3 regions of the Paucibacter sediminis genome follow, and region 2 is predicted to be linked to each of the others. Evidence: riboswitches for the same ligand, from Rfam matches in the RefSeq annotation. Region 2 holds a riboswitch; each other region holds the start of a gene.
The links. A riboswitch is a leader RNA that binds a small molecule or an ion and turns the genes downstream of it on or off. The one in region 2 is predicted to bind glycine.
Positions count from the first base shown of each region.

Region 1: it holds a riboswitch for glycine, as region 2 does, so the genes downstream of both, gcvT (glycine cleavage system aminomethyltransferase GcvT) here and PFX98_RS04040 (D-amino acid dehydrogenase) in region 2, are expected to answer to the same signal.
Region 3: it holds a riboswitch for glycine, as region 2 does, so the genes downstream of both, PFX98_RS04885 (branched-chain amino acid ABC transporter substrate-binding protein) here and PFX98_RS04040 (D-amino acid dehydrogenase) in region 2, are expected to answer to the same signal.

Region 1 covers NZ_CP116346.1:4,289,058-4,295,011, forward strand. Annotated here, with positions in the region: gene PFX98_RS19890 (DegQ family serine endoprotease) at 1-343, opposite strand, end outside; gene PFX98_RS19895 (ATP-binding protein) at 406-1,728, opposite strand; gene PFX98_RS19900 (response regulator) at 1,728-2,387, opposite strand; glycine riboswitch at 2,498-2,601, shown strand; glycine riboswitch at 2,611-2,723, shown strand; gene gcvT (glycine cleavage system aminomethyltransferase GcvT) at 2,783-3,898, shown strand; gene gcvH (glycine cleavage system protein GcvH) at 3,952-4,329, shown strand; gene gcvP (aminomethyl-transferring glycine dehydrogenase) at 4,436-5,954, shown strand, end outside.
Region 2 covers NZ_CP116346.1:879,802-885,755, forward strand. Annotated here, with positions in the region: gene PFX98_RS04020 (RNA polymerase sigma factor) at 1-518, opposite strand, end outside; gene PFX98_RS04025 (YgaP family membrane protein) at 525-737, opposite strand; gene PFX98_RS04030 (isovaleryl-CoA dehydrogenase) at 907-2,559, shown strand; gene PFX98_RS04035 (alpha/beta hydrolase) at 2,561-3,358, opposite strand; glycine riboswitch at 3,432-3,524, shown strand; glycine riboswitch at 3,526-3,639, shown strand; gene PFX98_RS04040 (D-amino acid dehydrogenase) at 3,724-5,016, shown strand; gene fusA (elongation factor G) at 5,139-5,954, shown strand, end outside.
Region 3 covers NZ_CP116346.1:1,065,089-1,071,042, reverse strand. Annotated here, with positions in the region: gene PFX98_RS04890 (hypothetical protein) at 1-527, shown strand, start outside; gene PFX98_RS04885 (branched-chain amino acid ABC transporter substrate-binding protein) at 739-1,881, opposite strand; glycine riboswitch at 2,050-2,142, opposite strand; gene PFX98_RS04880 (FAD-dependent monooxygenase) at 2,240-3,478, opposite strand; gene PFX98_RS04875 (potassium channel beta subunit family protein) at 3,590-4,570, shown strand; gene PFX98_RS04870 (ligand-binding sensor domain-containing diguanylate cyclase) at 4,636-5,954, shown strand, end outside.

The DNA of each region.
Region 1 (5,954 bases), 1.9 Mb from region 2:
CCAGCTGCGGCTGCTGGCCGCGCCGCATCGATGTCTTGACGCTGCCGGTGACGCTGATGTTCACCACCGCGGCGCCCTGGCGCGCGGCGATCTGGGCAAAGTCGGGAAAGCCGGCGGGGGCAGGTGTTGCCACCGGGGCCGGCCCTTGCGCGCTGGGCGCGGCGCTGGCCAGCAGCTCGCTGGCAGGCGTCGCGGCTTCGGCGGGGGTGGCCGAGGTCTTGATCGCCACCGCGCCGCGCATCGCTGCGGCACCGCCGGCGGCGCCCAGCACCCCGGCGGTCACCAGCGCCCACACGAGGCGCTTGGCCGGAACCATGGTTTCGCTGACTTGCTTGGTGTTCATGAGGAAGCCTCCTGAGAGTGAGTTGACGCGATGGCCGAACTTTGCTCTCGGAGACTTAGACCTCACTTAATGCGCGGCAGCCTGAGTTCCACCCGCAGGCCGCCCAGCGCCGCCGCCTCGCCCAGCGTGAGCCTGGCGCCATGGCGCTCGGCGATCGCCTTCACGATGGCCAGGCCCAGGCCGCTGCCGCTGGCCTGCTGCGCGTCGGCGCTGCGGTAGAAGCGATCGAACACGCGTTCGCGCTCGGCCACCGCAATGCCGGGGCCGCTGTCCTCCACCACCAGCAGGGCCTCGTCGGGCGTGGCCAGCAGGCTCACGTCCACGCGCCCGCCTTCCGGGCTGTATTTGACGGCGTTGTCCAGCAGATTGCGCAGCAGCATGCGCAGCGCCTGGGGCTCGCCCCGCACCTGGGCGGCATCGCAACGCGTCAGGCCCAGGTCGATCTGGCGCGCCGCGGCGGCATCGCTGATGTCCACCACCGCATCCTTGCAGAGCTGGTCCAGCGCCAGCGGCTGCGCCAGCTGCTGGGCCTCGCCCGGCGCCTGCTCGCGCGCCAGCGCCATCAGCTGTTCGATCAGATGGCTGGCGCGCTCGATGCCGCTGGCCAGGCGCCCGATCGCCAGTGCCTGGCCGGGTGCATCGGGCGCGCGCTGCAGCGATTGCAGCTGCAGCTTCAATGCCGCCAGCGGTGAGCGCAGCTCGTGCGCCGCATCCGCAATGAAGTGCTGCTGCGCCTCGAAGGCCTGGCGCACCCGGCCCAAGAGCGAGTTGAGCTCGTCCACCAGGGGCTTGACCTCGGCGGGCAGCTCCTCGCTGGCCACCGGCGAGAGATCGTCGACCGCGCGCGCGGCCAGCTGGTCGCGCACCTTGGCCACCGGCTCCAGTGAATGGCTCACCACCCACCACACCACCAGAGCCAGCAGCGGCAGCATCAGGGCGATGGGCGCGATGGTGCGAAAGGCCAGCTGGCCGGCCATGCGCTGGCGCACCGCCAGGTCCTGCGCAACCTGCACCACCTGGTAGCGCGTCTGCAGCGAGAACACGCGGAAATGCTTGCCGTTGGCGTCCAGGTTCGAGAAGCCCAGCACCGCGCGCTGCGGCAGCAGGGCTTCACCCGGAGAGCGGAACATCGGTACGCCATCCAAGCCCCAGACCTGCACCATGAAGTCGTAGCTCTTCTGGTCGCCCAGCGGCAGGCTCACCGTGCCGCTGCCGACGCTGCCCTGCAGGGAGAAGGCCATCTGCTGCATGTGGTAGTCGAAGATCTCGTCGGCCTCCTGCAGCGCGGTGCGGTAGGCGCTGCCGCCCTGCACCAGGGCCGAGAGCGAGAAGGCCAGCAGCAGGAAGGCGATCAGGCGGTAGCGCAGGGAGCGGGGAAACAGCATCATTCCTTGGGCACCCGGTAGCCCACGCCGCGCACGTTCTGGATCAGCGCCGCACCCAGCTTCTTGCGCAGGCCGTGGATATAGACCTCCACCGCATTGCTGCTGATCTCGTCCTTCCAGCTGTAGAGCTTTTCCTCCAGCTGCTGGCGCGACAGCACCATGCCCGGCCGCGCCAGCAGCGGCTCCAGCACCGCCCATTCGCGCGCCGACAGCGTGACCTGCCGGCCCTCGGCCACCACCTCGCGGGTGGCGGGGTTGATGCTCACGCCGCGGTGTTCGTAAACCGGCTCGGCGCGGCCGCTGGCACGGCGCAGCAGCGCGCGGATGCGCGCCAGCAATTCATGCAGCTCGAAGGGCTTGAGCACATAGTCGTCGGCGCCGGCGTCCAGCCCGGCAATGCGCTGCTCCAGTGCGTCGCGGGCGGTGGCGATCAGCACCGGCATGACCTGCTTGCGCGCCCGCAGCGCGCGCAGCACGCTCATGCCATCGCGCTTGGGCAGGCCCAGGTCCAGGAGCACCAGGTCGTAGTTCTGTGCCTGCAGGGCCGCGTCGGCCAGTTCGCCGTCGCGCACCCAGTCGACCGCATAGCTTTCGGCGCGCAGCAACTCGAGCAGTTGCTCGCCAATCATCGGGTCGTCTTCCACCAGCAGCAGTCGCATGCCAAGTCCTCTTGCCGGATTTACGGGGAAGTGAGATTTTCCATGCACGGCAAGGCCGGCCATTAGACGAGACTTAATTTGCTCGCCCGGCCCCAAAACCATGGCTACAATCCGCGCCGTCAGGAGAGAGCTTTCCACGCAAAGCCGCCGAAGGCGCAGAGGCACTGGTGATCCCACGCTTCGAACGCTCAGGCAAAAGGACTGACAAGACGCCTCGATGCAGGCGTTCCTCACTGGAGAGAGGCGGGTCTTTGTTGAACTCGCCCACCGAAGGGGCAAGCTGTCGGCGATACGCCGGTGGTCAATCTCTCAGGTACCAAGGACAGCGAGGGCATATCCCCCACCATCGGTCTCAGGACCGGGTGGGCTTTCAGAATGCCCTCGGAGTAAGTCCCTTGTCCGCCGATCTCAAGACCACCCCCCTGCACGCTCTGCACATCGAACTTGGCGCCAAGATGGTGCCCTTTGGCGGCTACGACATGCCGGTGCAGTACAAGGAAGGCATCCTCGCCGAGCACAAGCACACGCGCACGGCGGCCGGCCTGTTCGACGTTTCCCACATGGGCCAGCTGCGCCTGGTCGGCGCCGATGCCGGTGCCGCACTGGAAACGATCGTGCCCGTCGACGTGATCGACCTGCCGGTGTTCAAGCAGCGCTATGCGCTCTTCACCAATGAGCAGGGCGGCATCCTCGACGACCTGATGCTGTGCCGCCGCCCCGACGACATCTTTGTGGTGGTGAACGCCGCCTGCAAGGAGCAGGACACCGCGCATCTGCAGGCCAAGATCGGCGGCCGCTGCGAGGTCATCAGCCTGCCCGAACGCGCCCTGCTGGCGCTGCAGGGCCCGCAGGCCGTCACCGCGCTGGCGCGCCTGAACCCCGAGGTGGCCAAGCTCACCTTCATGACCGGCGGCTTCTTCAATCTGGACGGCATCGAGACCTTCCTGACCCGCTCGGGCTATACCGGCGAAGACGGCTTCGAGATCTCGGTGCACAACGACCAGGCGGTGGCGCTGGCGCGCAAGCTGCTGGCCCAAGCCGAGGTCAAGCCCATCGGCCTGGGCGCGCGCGACACCCTGCGCCTGGAAGCCGGCCTTTGCCTGTACGGCCACGACATCAATACCGAGACCACGCCGGTGGAAGGCGCGCTGACCTGGGCGATCCAGAAGGTGCGCCGCGCCGGTGGCGCGCGTGCCGGCGGCTACCCCGGCGCCGCGGTGATCGACGGCCAGCTCGCCGGCGGCGCCAGCCGCAAGCGCGTGGGCCTGATCAGCGCCGAGCGCATGCCGGTGCGCGAAGGCGCCAAGGTGGTGGACGCCGAGGGCAAGGAACTGGGCGTCGTCACCAGCGGCTCGCTGGGCCCCACGGTGGGCAGCCCGGTGGCCCTGGCCTATCTGCCCAGCAGCCACACGGCGGTGGGCACGCCGGTGTTCGCCCTGGTGCGCGACAAGCGCGTGGCCATGAGCGTGGCGCCGACGCCCTTCGCACCGCATCGTTATTTCCGCGGCTGATCCCGCCATTCTTTGGACCCCCTGGTCTTTTCTCCCAACATTCGGAGCACACCATGAGCAACATCAAGTACACGCCTGACCACGAGTGGGTCCAGATCGAAGCCGATGGCACCGCCACCGTGGGCATCACCGTTCATGCGCAAGACGCGCTGGGCGATGTGGTGTTCGTGGACCTGCCCAATGTGGGCCAGAGCTATGCCGAGAAGGAAGTGGCCGGCGTGGTGGAGTCGGTGAAGGCCGCCGCCGACGTCTACATGCCCGTGGATGGCGAGATCACCGCCGTCAACGAAGAGCTGCGCAACGATCCCTCGCTGGCCAACACCGACCCGCTCAAGAGCGGCTGGTTCTTCAAGGTCAAGCTGAGCAACCCCGCCCAGCTCGACGCGCTGATGGACAGCACCGCCTACGACGAGCTGGTCAAGAACAGCTGATCCCAGCCGTTCACAGCAAAGCAGAAAGAAAGCGGGCACGGAGTGCCCGTTGTTGTATTGAAAACCGGTGCCCCGGCCACCAGCCCGGGCGCCTGAGGATTGCGCCATGTTGATGTCTGCCCTGAAGCCGCTCGGTGAGCTCGAGAACGCCGCCGAATTCCAAGCCCGCCATATCGGCCCCGATGCGGCCGATGAGGCGGCGATGCTGTCCGTGATCGGCGCGGCCTCGCGCCGCGCGCTGATCGAGGCCATCGTGCCCGCCAGCATCAAGCGCAGCCAGGGCATGCAACTGCCGGGCGTCGCCACCGAAGCCCAGGCGCTGGCCGAATTGAAGGCCGTGGCAGCCAAGAACAAGGTGCTGAAGAGCTATATCGGCCAGGGCTATTACGACACCCTGACCCCCGGCGTGATCCTGCGCAACATCCTCGAGAACCCCGCCTGGTACACCGCCTACACGCCCTACCAGGCCGAGATCTCGCAAGGCCGCATGGAAGCGCTGGTGAACTTCCAGACCATGGTCACCGACCTGACCGGCATGGCGATCGCCAACTCCTCGATGCTGGACGAGGCCACCGCCGCCGCCGAGGCCATGACCCTGGCCGCGCGCGTGGGCAAGAGCAAGTCCACGGTGATCTTCGTCGCCGACGACGTGCTGCCCCAGACACTGGAGGTGCTGCGCACCCGCGCCAAGCCGCTGGGCTTCAGCGTGCAAGTGGGTGCCGCCGCCGAGGCCGGTCAGAGCGAGTGCTTTGCCGCGCTCGTGCAATACCCCGGCGTGAGCGGTGAAGTGCGCGGCCTGCAGGCGCTTGCCGATGCGGTGCACGCCCAGGGCGGCCTGCTGATCGTCGCGGCCGACCTGCTGGCACTGACGCTCCTGAAGGCGCCCGGCGAGCAAGGCGCCGACATCGCGGTGGGCACCACCCAGCGCTTCGGCATGCCGATGTGCAATGGCGGCCCGCACGCCGCCTACATGGCCTGCAAGGACGAGTACAAGCGCAACCTGCCCGGCCGCCTGGTGGGCGTGAGCGTCGATGTGCATGGCAACCCGGCCTACCGCCTGGCGCTGCAGACGCGCGAGCAGCACATCCGCCGCGAGAAGGCCACCTCGAACATCTGTACCGCCCAGGTGCTGCCGGCCGTGGTGGCCAGCATGTACGCGGTCTACCATGGCCCGCAAGGCCTGAAGCGCATCGCCCAGCGCGTCGCCAGCTACACCGCCATCCTGGCCCAGGCGCTGGGCGAGCGCGTGGCCAACGGCAGCGCCTTCGACACACTGGAGATCAAGACCGGCGCCGCCACCGAGGCCACCCTGGCCAAGGCCGTGGCCGCGGGCATGAACTTCCGTCGCACCTCGGCGCAGAGCGTGTCGGTCTCGCTGGACGAGACCACCACGCGCGCCGACCTGGCCGCCATCCTGGCGGTGTTCGGCCTCTCTGCGGACCTCGCCGCCTTCGAGAAGGGCGTCGCCACCCTGATCCCGGCCGAGCTGCAGCGCACGAGCGCCTACCTGACGCACCCGGTGTTCAACCGCTACCACTCGGAAACCGAGATGCTGCGCTATCTGCGCGCCCTGGCCGACAAGGACCTGGCGCTGGACCGCAGCATGATCCCGCTGGGCTCCTGCA
Region 2 (5,954 bases):
CTTGCCAGCAGCTGCTCGCGCACCTGGGCGCGTGCGCGATGCAGGCGGCTCTTCACCGCCTCCAGACTGAGCCCAAGCTGCGCGGCCACCTCGGGCGCCGTCAGCTCATGCACATCGCGCAGCAGCAGCACCTCGCGATGGGCCGGGCTGAGCCGCTCCAGCGCGCGCAGCAGGTCCAGGCGCAGATCAGTGGGCAGGGTCGGCGCGCTGGGCTGCTCGGTGGGCGCCAGTTCGTCCAGATCCTCGGTCTTGCCGCGGCCGCGGTAGAGCCGGTAGCACTCGCGCTCGACGATGCGGAACAGCCAGGTCGCGAAGGTAGCCACGGTGCGCAGCGTGCCGACCTTGCGGTAGAGCTGCCAGAGCGCGATCTGCACCGCGTCCTCGGCGTCCTCGCTGCTGGCGCAGGTGCGCCGGGCAAAGCGCTTCAGGTCGGGCTGGCAAACGCTCAGCAGGCTGGAGAGCGCACCCGGGTCGCCGCGGGTGGCGGCCTCGATCAGCGGGGCTTGGGCACGGATCATGGTGGCTCAGTTCTTCAGGGCGCGGCGCCCCAGCATCGCACAGGCCGGGCAGAAGCCGACCAGGGCGGTCGAGGCCAGGGTGGCGGCGGCGGCGCCCGCCATCCAGCTCAAGGGGCCGGCACCGAACCAGCCCATGAAGACGGCCCCGCCCATGAGCAGACCCATGAGGATGCGCAGGGCGCGCTCCCAGTGCGGCAGATTGCGTTTGATGAAGAACATGTGTGGCTCGGTTTGGAAGTGATGGACACCGACCTAGAGTGCGAAGGGCCTCAAAAGGATTCGGCATTGCGAAAAGAATTCGCCCGCCCCCGGCCCGCCCCGGATGGCGCAGCGCCAGCGACTGCGCTCTACTTCCGGCATCAACAAAGCGAGAGCATGGAGCCCGGGCATGTGGCAGACGCACAGCATCAGCAACCAGGTCGATGACTACGCCGACTACAACGTGTTGGCCACCGACCCGATCCTGCGGCAGGCGCTGGCGCGCGCCGGCGCCGACTGGGCCGAGCCGGCCCTGCTCGATTTCGGCGCGCAGCTGGGCCGGCGCGAGAGCTATGCCCAGGCCGAGCTGGCCAACCGCCACGGCCCCGAGCTGAGGAGCCATGATGCGCGCGGCCGCCGCGTCGACCAGGTGGAGTTCCACCCGGCCTGGCATGAGTTCCTGGCGCTGTACCGCGGCCAGGGCCTGGTGAGCCTCGCCTTCGAGACCGAGCGCCGCGGGCGCTGGAGCGCCTTTGCCGCCGGCTTCTACCTGCATGGCCAGATCGAGGCCGGCAGCCTCTGCCCCGCCACCATGACGCAGGCCTGCATCCCGGTGCTGCAAAAGGAAGCGGCGCTGTTCGAGCGCCTGCGCGGCCAGCTCTACAGCCGCGCCTACGACCCGCGCGACCTGCCGCTGGAACAGAAGACCAGCCTCTGGGTGGGCATGGGCATGACCGAGAAACAGGGCGGCTCGGACCTGCGCGCCAACACCACGCTGGCCACCCCCCTGGGCGCGGGCGGCCGCGGCGGCGAGTACAGCCTGCGCGGCCACAAATGGTTCTTCTCGGCGCCGATGTGCGATGCGCATCTGGTGCTGGCGCGCACCGAGGCCGGGCCCAGCTGCTTCTGGGTGCCGCGCTGGCGGCCCGATGGCACGAAGAACCCCATCCACATCCAGCGCCTCAAGTCCAAGCTGGGCAACCGCAGCAACAGCAGCAGCGAGGTCGAGTTTGCCGATGCCTGGGGCCTGATGCTTGGCGAGGACGGGCGCGGCATCCCCACCATCATCGAGATGGCCGGCTACACGCGGCTGAACTGCGTGATCGGCAGCGCCGGCATCATGCGGCAGGCGCTGGTGCAGGCCCTGCACTATGCGCGCGAGCGCCTGGCCTTCGGCAAGCGCCTGGCCGAGCAGCCGCTGATGCGCAGCGTGCTGGCCGATCTGGCGCTGGAAAGCGAGGCCGCGGCGCTCCTGATGATGCGGCTGGCCCAGGCCTTCGAGCGCGGCGCGGACGCTCCCGCCGAGCGCGCCTGGCAACGCATCATGACGCCGGCCGCCAAGTTCTGGGTCTGCAAGCGCGCCGTCGAGCTGAGCGGCGAGGCGATGGAGGTGTTGGGCGGCAACGGCTATGTGGAGGAAGGCGTGCTGGCGCGCCTGTACCGCGAGGCGCCGGTGAATTCGATCTGGGAAGGCTCGGGCAATGTGATGTGCCTGGACGTGCTGCGCGGCATCGCACGCGAGCCGCAGGCCGCCCATGCCCTGCTGGACGAGCTGCAGCAGCTCGCCGGCGACAGCGCGCCGCTGCGCAGCGAACTCGCCGCCCTGCGCGACCTGCTCACGCGCACCCCGGCCGCCGACTTCGAGGCCCTGGGGCGCCAGTTCGCGCAGCGCCTGGTGCTGCTGGCCCAGGCCTGCCTGATGAGCCAGCATGCCCCCGGCGAGGTGGCCGAGGCCTTCATCGCCAGCCGCCTGCTGGACGCGCAGAGCGGGCGCGTGTTCGGTGCGCTGGACACGCGCGGCATCGCCATCGATGCGCTGCTGGCGCGCGCGCTGCCGATCTGAGTCAGAGCGCGGCGAGCGCCTCGCGCAGGGCCTGCTGGTATTGCTCGAAGCGCTGCAGGTCGTTGTGCGCCGCGCCGGGCACCAGTACCAGCCTGGCCTGCCCTTGCTGCCGCAGCAAGGCCTCGCTGTGCTGGGGTGCGATGAGGCTGTCCTGCCCGCCATGCACCAGCAGCAGCGGCGTGCGCAGCCGGGCCACGTCGGCGCCGGTGTCCAGCGGGTAGCGCAGCAGGCCCGGTGGCACCCAGGGAAAGTGCTCGCGCATCAGCGCCGACATGCTGGCGTAGGGCGATACCAGCACGGTCAGCTCCGGCCCGACCTCGGCGGCCAGCCCCGCCGCCAGACCCGTGCCCAGCGAGCGCCCATAGATCACATGCTTGAGCCCGCGGTACTGCGGCGCTACGGTGTCCCAGGCGGCGCGCACATCGGCGCGCAACTGCGCCTCGCTCTCGATATGGCCGCTGCTCTTGCCATAGCCGCGGTAGTCCAGCATGAAGAGGTCGTAGCCGGCGCGGCGATAGAAGTCGGCGTTGACGAACCAGGTCTGCAGATTGCCGGCGTTGCCGTGCAGAAAGAACACCAGGCCCTTGGGCCGGGGCAGGCGCAGATGCAAGGCCGAGAGCGTGGCTCCGGGCACGTTCAGCCGCAGGTCCTGCACATCGGCGCCGAGCTCGAAGCGATGGCCGGCGGCCAGCGGCTCGGGCTGGAACAGCAGCTGCTCCTGGCGCCAGTACAGCCAGGCCATGGCGGCGCCATAGGCCAGCAGCAGCATCAGGCCGGCCCCCAGAATGGTCTTGCGCATGCAGCATCCTCCACGCTTGCCCGCAGTCTACGCAGGCGGCGCCCCGCCGGATGCAAGACCTGGGCTACACTGGCTCCCGGATTCAGGAGAGTGCGGCCCGCCCTGCGAGCCGCCGCCGAAGGCGCAAGCTCCCATACTCGCTCAGGCCCCGTACTGGATCCGATTTCAAGCCGAATGCTGGAGAGTGCCTCATGTGCAATGCATGGGGCCGCCGAAGGAGCAAGGCGCGGGCCGCAAGCCCGGCGCCGAATCTCTCAGGCACCAAGGACAGCGGGAGCGGCGCGCCCAGGCGCACGCATCCCTTTTGGCATCACTTCCGCCAGAGACTGCACGCCTGCGCGTTCAACCCGAACGGAGTATTCGCAATGCATGTCATCGTCCTGGGCGCCGGCGTCACCGGCATCACCACCGCCTGGTATCTGCGCGCGGCCGGCCATGAGGTCACCGTGCTCGAACGCCAGCCCGCCGCCGGCCTGGAAACCAGCTATGCCAATGGCGGCCAGATCTCGGTCTCGCACGCCGAGCCCTGGGCCAATCCGGGCGCGCCGCTGAAGGTCCTGAAATGGCTGATGAAGGAGGACGCGCCGCTGCTGTTCCGCCTGCGCGCCGACGCCGCGCAATGGCGCTGGGGCCTGCAGTTCCTGCGCGAATGCACGCCCGGCCGCACCGCCCACAACATCCGCAACATCGTCAGCCTGGGTCTCTACAGCCGCGCCAAGCTGCAGAGCCTGCGCCAGGAGCTGGGTCTGCAATACGACCAGCGCAGCCAGGGCATCCTGCACTTCTACACCAGCGAGGCCGAGTTCGAGGCGGCGCAGGAGCCGGCGCGCATCATGCGCGAGCAGGGTTGCGAGCTGGACATGAAGACGCCCGACGATTGCGTGGCCATCGAGCCGGCGCTGGCGCAATGCCGCGGCAAGATCGTCGGCGGCAGCATGACGCCCAGCGACGAATCGGGCGATGCCCATGCCTTCACCCAGGCGCTGGCGGCGCGCTGCGCGGCGGCCGGCGTGCGCTTCGAGTACGAGACCCGCATCCTCGGCCTGGAACAGGGCCGGCAGGGCGTTGAGCGCGTCATCGTCGCCAACGCCGCGGGCGTGGTGAGCCGGCGCAGCGCCGACCGCATCGTGCTCTGCATGGGTTCCTTCAGCCGCCAGCTGGCGCGCGAGCTGGGCGTCTCGCTCAACATCTATCCCGCCAAGGGCTACTCGGTCACGCTGCCGGTGATCGCGCCGGCGCACAGCTACCAGGTCTCGCTCACCGACGACGAGTACAAGCTGGTGTTCTCGCGCCTGGGCGACCGCCTGCGCATCGCCGGCACGGCCGAGCTGAACGGCTACAGCACCGAGCTCAATCTGGTGCGCTGCGAGGCCATCGTGCGCCGCACGCGCGAGCTCTTCCCGCACATGACCGATGGCCAGGGTGCCCAGTACTGGACCGGCCTGCGCCCCGCCACGCCCTCCAACCTGCCCTATATCGGCGCCAGCAAGGTGGCCGGCCTGTACCTCAACACGGGCCATGGCACGCTGGGTTGGACCCATGCCTGCGGCTCGGGCGCAGCCATCGCCGACATCGTCAGCGGCCGACAGCCGGCGCTGGATTACGCCTTCACCGCCGCGACATGCAGGCCACGGCAGCTGCAGGCGGTGGCCGCCTGACAACAGTGTGGCGGCTTTGATCTGACCCCTTGCCGCCGGGCACCGCATCCTCTACGCTGGGGCCATCCCAGAAGGAGGATGCCATGTCCCCGAGCCCATCGATGCACAACGACGGAGGCGCGATGGCCTCCGACAGCCCCAACGGTAGTCGAGGGGGCGCCGGGGGGCCGGCGGCCCAGGCCGAGATCGCCAAGATCCGGACCCTGGCCCTGCTGGGCCCCGCCGGCGCGGGCAAGACCAGCCTGATCGAGGCGCTCTTGCATCACTGCGGCGTCATCACGGCGCCGGGCTCGGTGGAAAAGGGCAACACGGTCAGCGACCACGATGTGCTTGAGAAGCGCATGCAGCATTCGCTCTATGCCTCGCTGGTGCACATGAAGCACCAGGGCCTGCGCATCCACGCCATCGACACCCCCGGCGCGCCCGACTTCGTGGGCCTGGCGCTGCCGGCGCTGGAGGCGGTGGAGAGCGCGGTGCTGGTGATCAATGCGCAGAACGGCATCGAGCTGATGGCCTCGCGCATGATGGAGGCGGCGGCGCAGCGCGGCCTCACGCGCCTGATCGTGGTGAACAAGATCGACGCCCCCGGCGTCAATCTGCCGGCCCTGCTGGAACAGCTGCAGGCCGCCTTCGGGCGCGAATGCCTGCCGCTCAATCTGCCGGCCGGCGGCGGCACCCGCATCGTCGACTGCTTCTTCAACCGCGCGGGGGAGTCGGATTTCGGCTCGGTGGAAGCCGCGCACCGCGCCCTGGTGGAGCAGGTGGTGGAGGTGGACAGCGCCTTCGTCGACCGCTATCTGAACGAGGGCGACGTGGACGCCAGCGAGCTGCATGCGCCGCTGGAGCAGGCGCTGCGCGAGGGCCATCTGATCCCGGTGTGCTTCACCGCCGCGAAGTCCGACCTCGGCATCAGCGAACTGCTGGATGTGGTGGCCAAG
Region 3 (5,954 bases), 190 kb from region 2:
TGCTGGGGGCAGGTCTTGCGCTCGCCGGCTGCGGCACGCCCGCCGACCCCGAGGGCATGCGCCTGAGCGTGGCCGACGGCCTGCAGCTGCGCGGCTGGGTGCCCGAGGCGCTCAAGCAGCAGGTGCAGCTGGGCCAGGTGCTGGGCGGCCAGCCGACCGGCCGCCTGTGGGGCTCCAAGATCGGCGACGAGGCGCTGCGCGTGGCGCTGCAGGAATCGCTCAAGGCCGCCGGCATGCTGGCGCCGCAGCCCCAGGGCGGCCGCTACGAGCTGCGCGCCGCGCTGCTGGCGCTGGAGCAACCCGCGGTGGCGGTGGGCGACGCCCGCGTGGCGCTGACGATGGCCTATGAACTGCTGGACAAGGCCAGCGGCAACAAGCTCTACCAGCGCGAGCTGCGCAGCGTGCATGTGGCCGAGTTCGGCGACGCCATGCTGGACCAGAACGAGCGCCTGCGCCTGGCCAACGAGGGCGCGCTGCGCAAGAACATCAATGCCGCGCTGCGGGAGCTGCTGGAGCTGCGCTACTGAGACGCGCCTGCGCCGGCTGCGGCTGGCCCAGCCAGGCTTGCCGCGTGGTCTGCAGGAGTTGATGGAGAGTTTGGGCCTGAATATTGTTCATGGCCCCAGTGTCGGGGCGCTTGATGACAGGCCGTTGAAGGCCGTGCAGGGCGGGGCGCCTGAGCCGGGGGGGGCAGGCGCTCGCCCGGCACGGTCTGGCCACCGTGCCGCCCGCATCTGCTCAGCGCACGACGCCGAGCTCCTCGCGCTGTCCGCGGTTGAAGGTGTAGAGCGTCAGTGCACCGTTCTTGATATCGCCCTTCTCGTCGAAAGCGACGGTGCCGATGACGCCGGGGTAGCTGATCTTCTGTAGCACCGGCAGGTACTTGGCCGGTTCGGCCGATCCCGCCTTGACCATCGCCTCGGCCATCACCTTCGTGGCATCGTAGGTGTAGGGCGAGTAGATCTGGACCTCGATGCCGAACTTCTTCTTGAAGTCGGCCTTGAACTTGTCGAGCGCCGGCCGCTGTGCCGCGTCAACGCCACCAGCGATCGCGCAGACCACTTGGCCGTCGGGCACCTGGCCCGAAGCCAGCTTGGGCAACTCGGCGGTGCAGATGCCGTCGCCGCCCATGAACTTCGACTGGATGCCCAGCTGCTTCATCTGCCGCAGCATCGGGCCGGCCACCGCGTCCATGCCGCCGTAGAAGATCACGTCGGGCTTGGCCGCCTTGATGCCGGTGAGGATGCCCGTGAAGTCGGTCGCCTTGTCGTTGGTGAACTCACGTTTGGCGATCGTCGCGCCGGCGGCCTTCGCGGCCTTCTCGAACTCGCTGGCAACGCCCTGGCCATAGGCGGTGCGGTCGTCGATGACCGCAACGGTCTTCGCCTTCAGCGTCTGTGCAGCGTAGCGGCCCAGCGTGCCACCGAGCTGGGCGTCGTCGGCGACCATCCGGAAGGTCGTCTTGAAGCCCTGGCGGGTGTAGCGCGGGTTCGTCACCGACGGCGCAATCTGCGGGATGCCGGCGTCGGCGTAGATGCGCGCGGCAGGGATTGCGGTGCCCGAATTCAGGTGGCCGACGACGCCGTTGACCTTGTTGTCCACGAGCTTCTGCGCCGCGGCAGTGCCTTGCTTGGGGTCGCCGGCGTCGTCCTCGGCCAGGAGCACGAAGCGGGCCGGGCGGCCGCCGATCTGCAGACCCTTGGCGTTCAATTCCTCGATCGCCATGCGGACACCGCTTTCGTTGTCACGCCCGAGGTGTGAGGCGGGGCCGCTGAGTGCGGCGACATGGCCGATCTTGACCACGAGGGGCTCCGCTGCGTGCGCGGACATGGCGAGGCAGGCCAGGGCGATGCCGCCGAGGCGTGATGGGGTAGGTTTCATGAAATCTCTTTTGTCGACGTCGGTGGGTCAAGTGACGCCACCGGACCGCGGTGGTCGTCGCCCCCTCTGTTGCTGACACCTGAGAGATTCGTGCGGCCCCCCGGGGGCCAGACTTGCTCCTTCGGCGTACCGGCGGACGTCAGGCAGCCGGCAACTCTGCAGAGTTCATCCGCGACATCGGTCCGTTTGCCTGAGAGTTTCCGGGGCGGTTGCTCCTTCGGCGCCGCGCGGGTGGCACGCGGACTCTCCCGACGTCGCTCGGGCTCGTGGCCGGCAAGACGGTCGACAGGCGACCTCGGTCTTGCGGTGAAGTTGATGACTATACCTGAGGCAAGGGTTAACCCTTGTTTTGGCCGCCTCAGCGCCTTCCGAACATCATCTGCCGCGCCAGCGCGCGCTTCAGCGGCGGGGCGGCCTGCAGCGCGGCCAGCGCCAGGCCGCGTGCGCCCGGCAGGCCGGGCCAGCGCCAGGCGAAGCTGCGCGCCAGGAAATCGGTGGCGGCGATCATGCTCCAGCGGTCGGGCGCACGCTGCCATTCCACGCGGCGCAGCGCGCTGTCGATCGCGCCCTCCGTGCGCAGTGCCTGCACCAGCGCATAGGCGTCGCGCAGGCCCAGGTTGAGCCCCTGGCCGGCCACCGGGTGCAGGGTCTGGGCGGCATTGCCGATGCGGATCACGCGGCCCTCCACCAGGGTGCGCTCGGCGTTCAGGCCGAGCGGGAAGCACTTCAGCGCGCCGATGCCGCGCAGCGGCGGCAGGCCCGGCGGCAGCAGGGTGTTGAGCACCGCCAGGCGCTGCGCGTCGCTGAGCGTGCCGATCTCGTCCTCGGCCTGCGGCAGGCACCAGACCAGGGCCGCGCGGCGCTGGCCGGCGCGCTCGGGCAGGGGCAGCAGGGCCAGCGGGCCGTTGCGGGTGAAGCGCTCGTAGGCCACGCCCGGCGGCGCGGCCGGGTCCAGCTCCACCGTGCCGACCCAGGCGTTCTGCGCATAGTCGCGCGCCACCGCCTTGCGGGCCTGCTCGGCAAACACGCCGCCCTCGGCCACCACGGCAAGGTCGAAGCGCTCGGCCAGATGGGCATCGCCGGCGTCGATCTCCACGCCCGATCCCTCAGGCTTGATGGCCGACACGCCCTGGCCGAAGCGCGCGGACAGGCGCTGCGGCGCGCGCGCGCAGGCTTGCAGCCAGGCGGCCTGCAGCGGCGCCACCAGCTGGCCGTAGCTGAGCACCGCGCCGAGCTGCTCCACGCCCTGCTCGCGCGCGCTGATTCTGACCTCGGGCTGGCCGCCGGCACCGAACAGCCAGGGGTGGCTGAGCGTGGGTGGGGCCTGGCTCACCTGCACCTGCAGGATCGCCTGCGCCTGCGCGGCCTGGCCCGCCTGCCAGGTGCCCAGGCGCTGCAGCAGCTGCACGCTGCCCAGCGAGAGCGCGAGGGTGCGCGGGTCGCCCGAGACATCGCGCTCCAGCGGCCGTGCGTCGAACAGGCTGATGGCCGCCTCCGGCAGCAGCTGGGCGGCCAGCAGGGCCAGGCTCAGGCCGGCCGGCCCGGCGCCCACCACGGCGAGTGACATGCGGGTCGGCGTGCTGGCTTCGGTGGGCATGGTGCGCATAGCGTATGAATTCGGAGTACGCCGGCGGGCTTTGCCGTGCGCCGCCCACTATAGCGGCGGGAGTCCGCTACGCTCTGGCCCTTCCCGATAGGAGTCCAACATATGCAATACCGTCGCCTGGGCCGCAGCGGCCTCAAAGTCTCCGAGCTCTCGCTGGGCTCCTGGGTCACTTATCACAACCAGGTCGACACCAAGGCCGCCACCGAGATGCTGGCGGCCGCCTTCGACGCCGGTGTGAACTTCTTCGACAACGCCGAGGTCTATGCCATGGGCAAGAGCGAGGTGGTGATGGGCGAGGCCTTCAAGGCGCTGAAATGGCCGCGCCTGTCCTACATCGTCTCGACCAAGTTCTTCTGGGGCATCAGCCGCGAGGCCAATACCGTCAATGCCAAGGACACGCTCAACCGCAAGTACCTGATGCAGGCGATCGACGGCTCGCTCGCGCGCCTGGGCCTGGACTTCATCGACCTGGTCTACTGCCACCGCCCCGATCCGCACACGCCGATCGAGGAGACGGTGCGCGCGATGAGCGACATGATCACCCAGGGCAAGGCGCTCTACTGGGGCACCAGCGAATGGTCGGCCGCCGACATCCGCGCCGCCTGGGAGATCGCCGAGCGCCACCACCTGCACAAGCCGGTGATGGAGCAGCCGCAGTACCACCTGTTCCACCGCCAGCGCGTCGAGCAGGAGTACGCGCGCCTGTACGAGGACCTGGGCCTGGGCCTCACCACCTGGAGCCCGCTGGCCTCGGGCCTGCTGACCGGCAAGTACAAGGCCGGCATTCCGGAGGGCAGCCGTGGTTCGCTGGAGAACATGGCCTGGATGCGCGAGCAGCTGCAGGACGCCGCCAAGAACGCCGCGGTGGCCGAGCTGGAGAAGCTGGCCGCCGAGCTGGGCGGCAATGTGGCGCAGCTGGCGATCGCCTGGGCCAACCACAACCCGCATGTCTCCACCGTGATCCTGGGCGCCAGCAAGCTCAGCCAGCTGCAGGACAACCTGGCCGCCCTGGCGCTGGCGCCCAAGCTGACGCCGGAAGTGCTGGAACGCATCGACGCCATCACCAAGCCTCTGGCCAAGTAAGGCAAGAACTGACCCCGGCCGCGTTGCACTGCCTGGGTGGCGCCGCGGGCCGCTAATATCGCGGCATGCTCGGGCGCGCCTTGATCCTGTGGTTTCTGTGCCTGCTGTGCGGCCCGGCGGCGGCGCAGCAGCCGCTGCTGGCGGAGCCGCGCTTCGATTCGGTGGGCGATGCCGGCTCGATCGCCGACGGCGTGGTGTCGGCGATCGCCCAGGACGGCAGCGGCTTCATCTGGGTCGGCACCAGCGTCGGCCTGGTGCGCTTTGATGGCTATCAAGTCAAGTCGGTGGCCATGCACAACGAGCAGCGCCGCCAGCTCGGCACCAGCTTCGTCCGCTCCATCCTGGCGGCGCGCGATGGCCGGCTGTGGGTGGGCACCGAAAGCGATGGCCTGGGCCTCTACGACCCCGCGGCCGATCGCTGGACCTTCTACCGCAGCAATGCCGCCGATCCCAAGTCGCTCGCCCCCGGCACGGTGCGGGCGCTGGCGCAGGACCGCGATGGCAGCATCTGGGTCGGCACCATCGGCGGCGGGCTGGACCGCGTCGATCCCGCCAAGGCGGTGTTCCAGCATTTCAACCGCGCCGGCGGCGGCATTCCCGACGACCGCATCCAGAGCCTCTACCTGGACCGGCGCGGCCAGCTCTGGGCCGGCACCTGGAACGGGCTGGCGCGGCTGAGCCCGGGCGGGCAGCGCTTCGAGCCGGTGTTCTCCGATGCGGCGCAGCCGCAGCAGCTGGCGGGCAAGATCATCTCGATGCTGGCCGAGGCGCCCGACGGCCGCCTCTGGGTCGGCACCCAGCAGGGCGAACTGGCCATCGTGGATCCCGTCAGCGGCGCCGGCCGCTGGCTGGCGCGTGCGCCCGCCGGCCAGGGCGGCAGCAAGTCCAGCTCGGTCTATGCGCTGGCGGCGCTCAACGACACCGAGGTCTGGGTGGCCAGCGCCACCGGCCTGGAGCTGCGCGCGGTGCAGGACGGCGCCCTGCTCAAGCAGCTGCGCCACGACGACGCACGCCCCTGGGGCCTGGCCGCCAACGATGTGCGCGTGCTGCTGCGCGACGCCGCCGGCTGGATCTGGGTGGGCAGCTATGGCGGTGGCCTGCAGCGCCACAACCCGGCGGCCACCGGGCTCTGGGTGCGACGCGCCGATGCCGACGCCGCGAGCGTGTTCGGCGAGGCCGATGTGCGCAGCCTGCTGCAGACCCGCGAGGGCGAGATCTGGGTCGGCACCAACGAGCGCGGCGTGGCGGTGATGGATGCGCAGCTGCGCGTGATCGGCGCGATCCGGCCGCAGCATGGCGTGGCCGGGCGCTTCCAGGGCGGGCGCGTGGGCGGCCTGGCGCAGGCGCTGGATGGCGGGGTCTGGGTGGGCACCGATACCGCCGT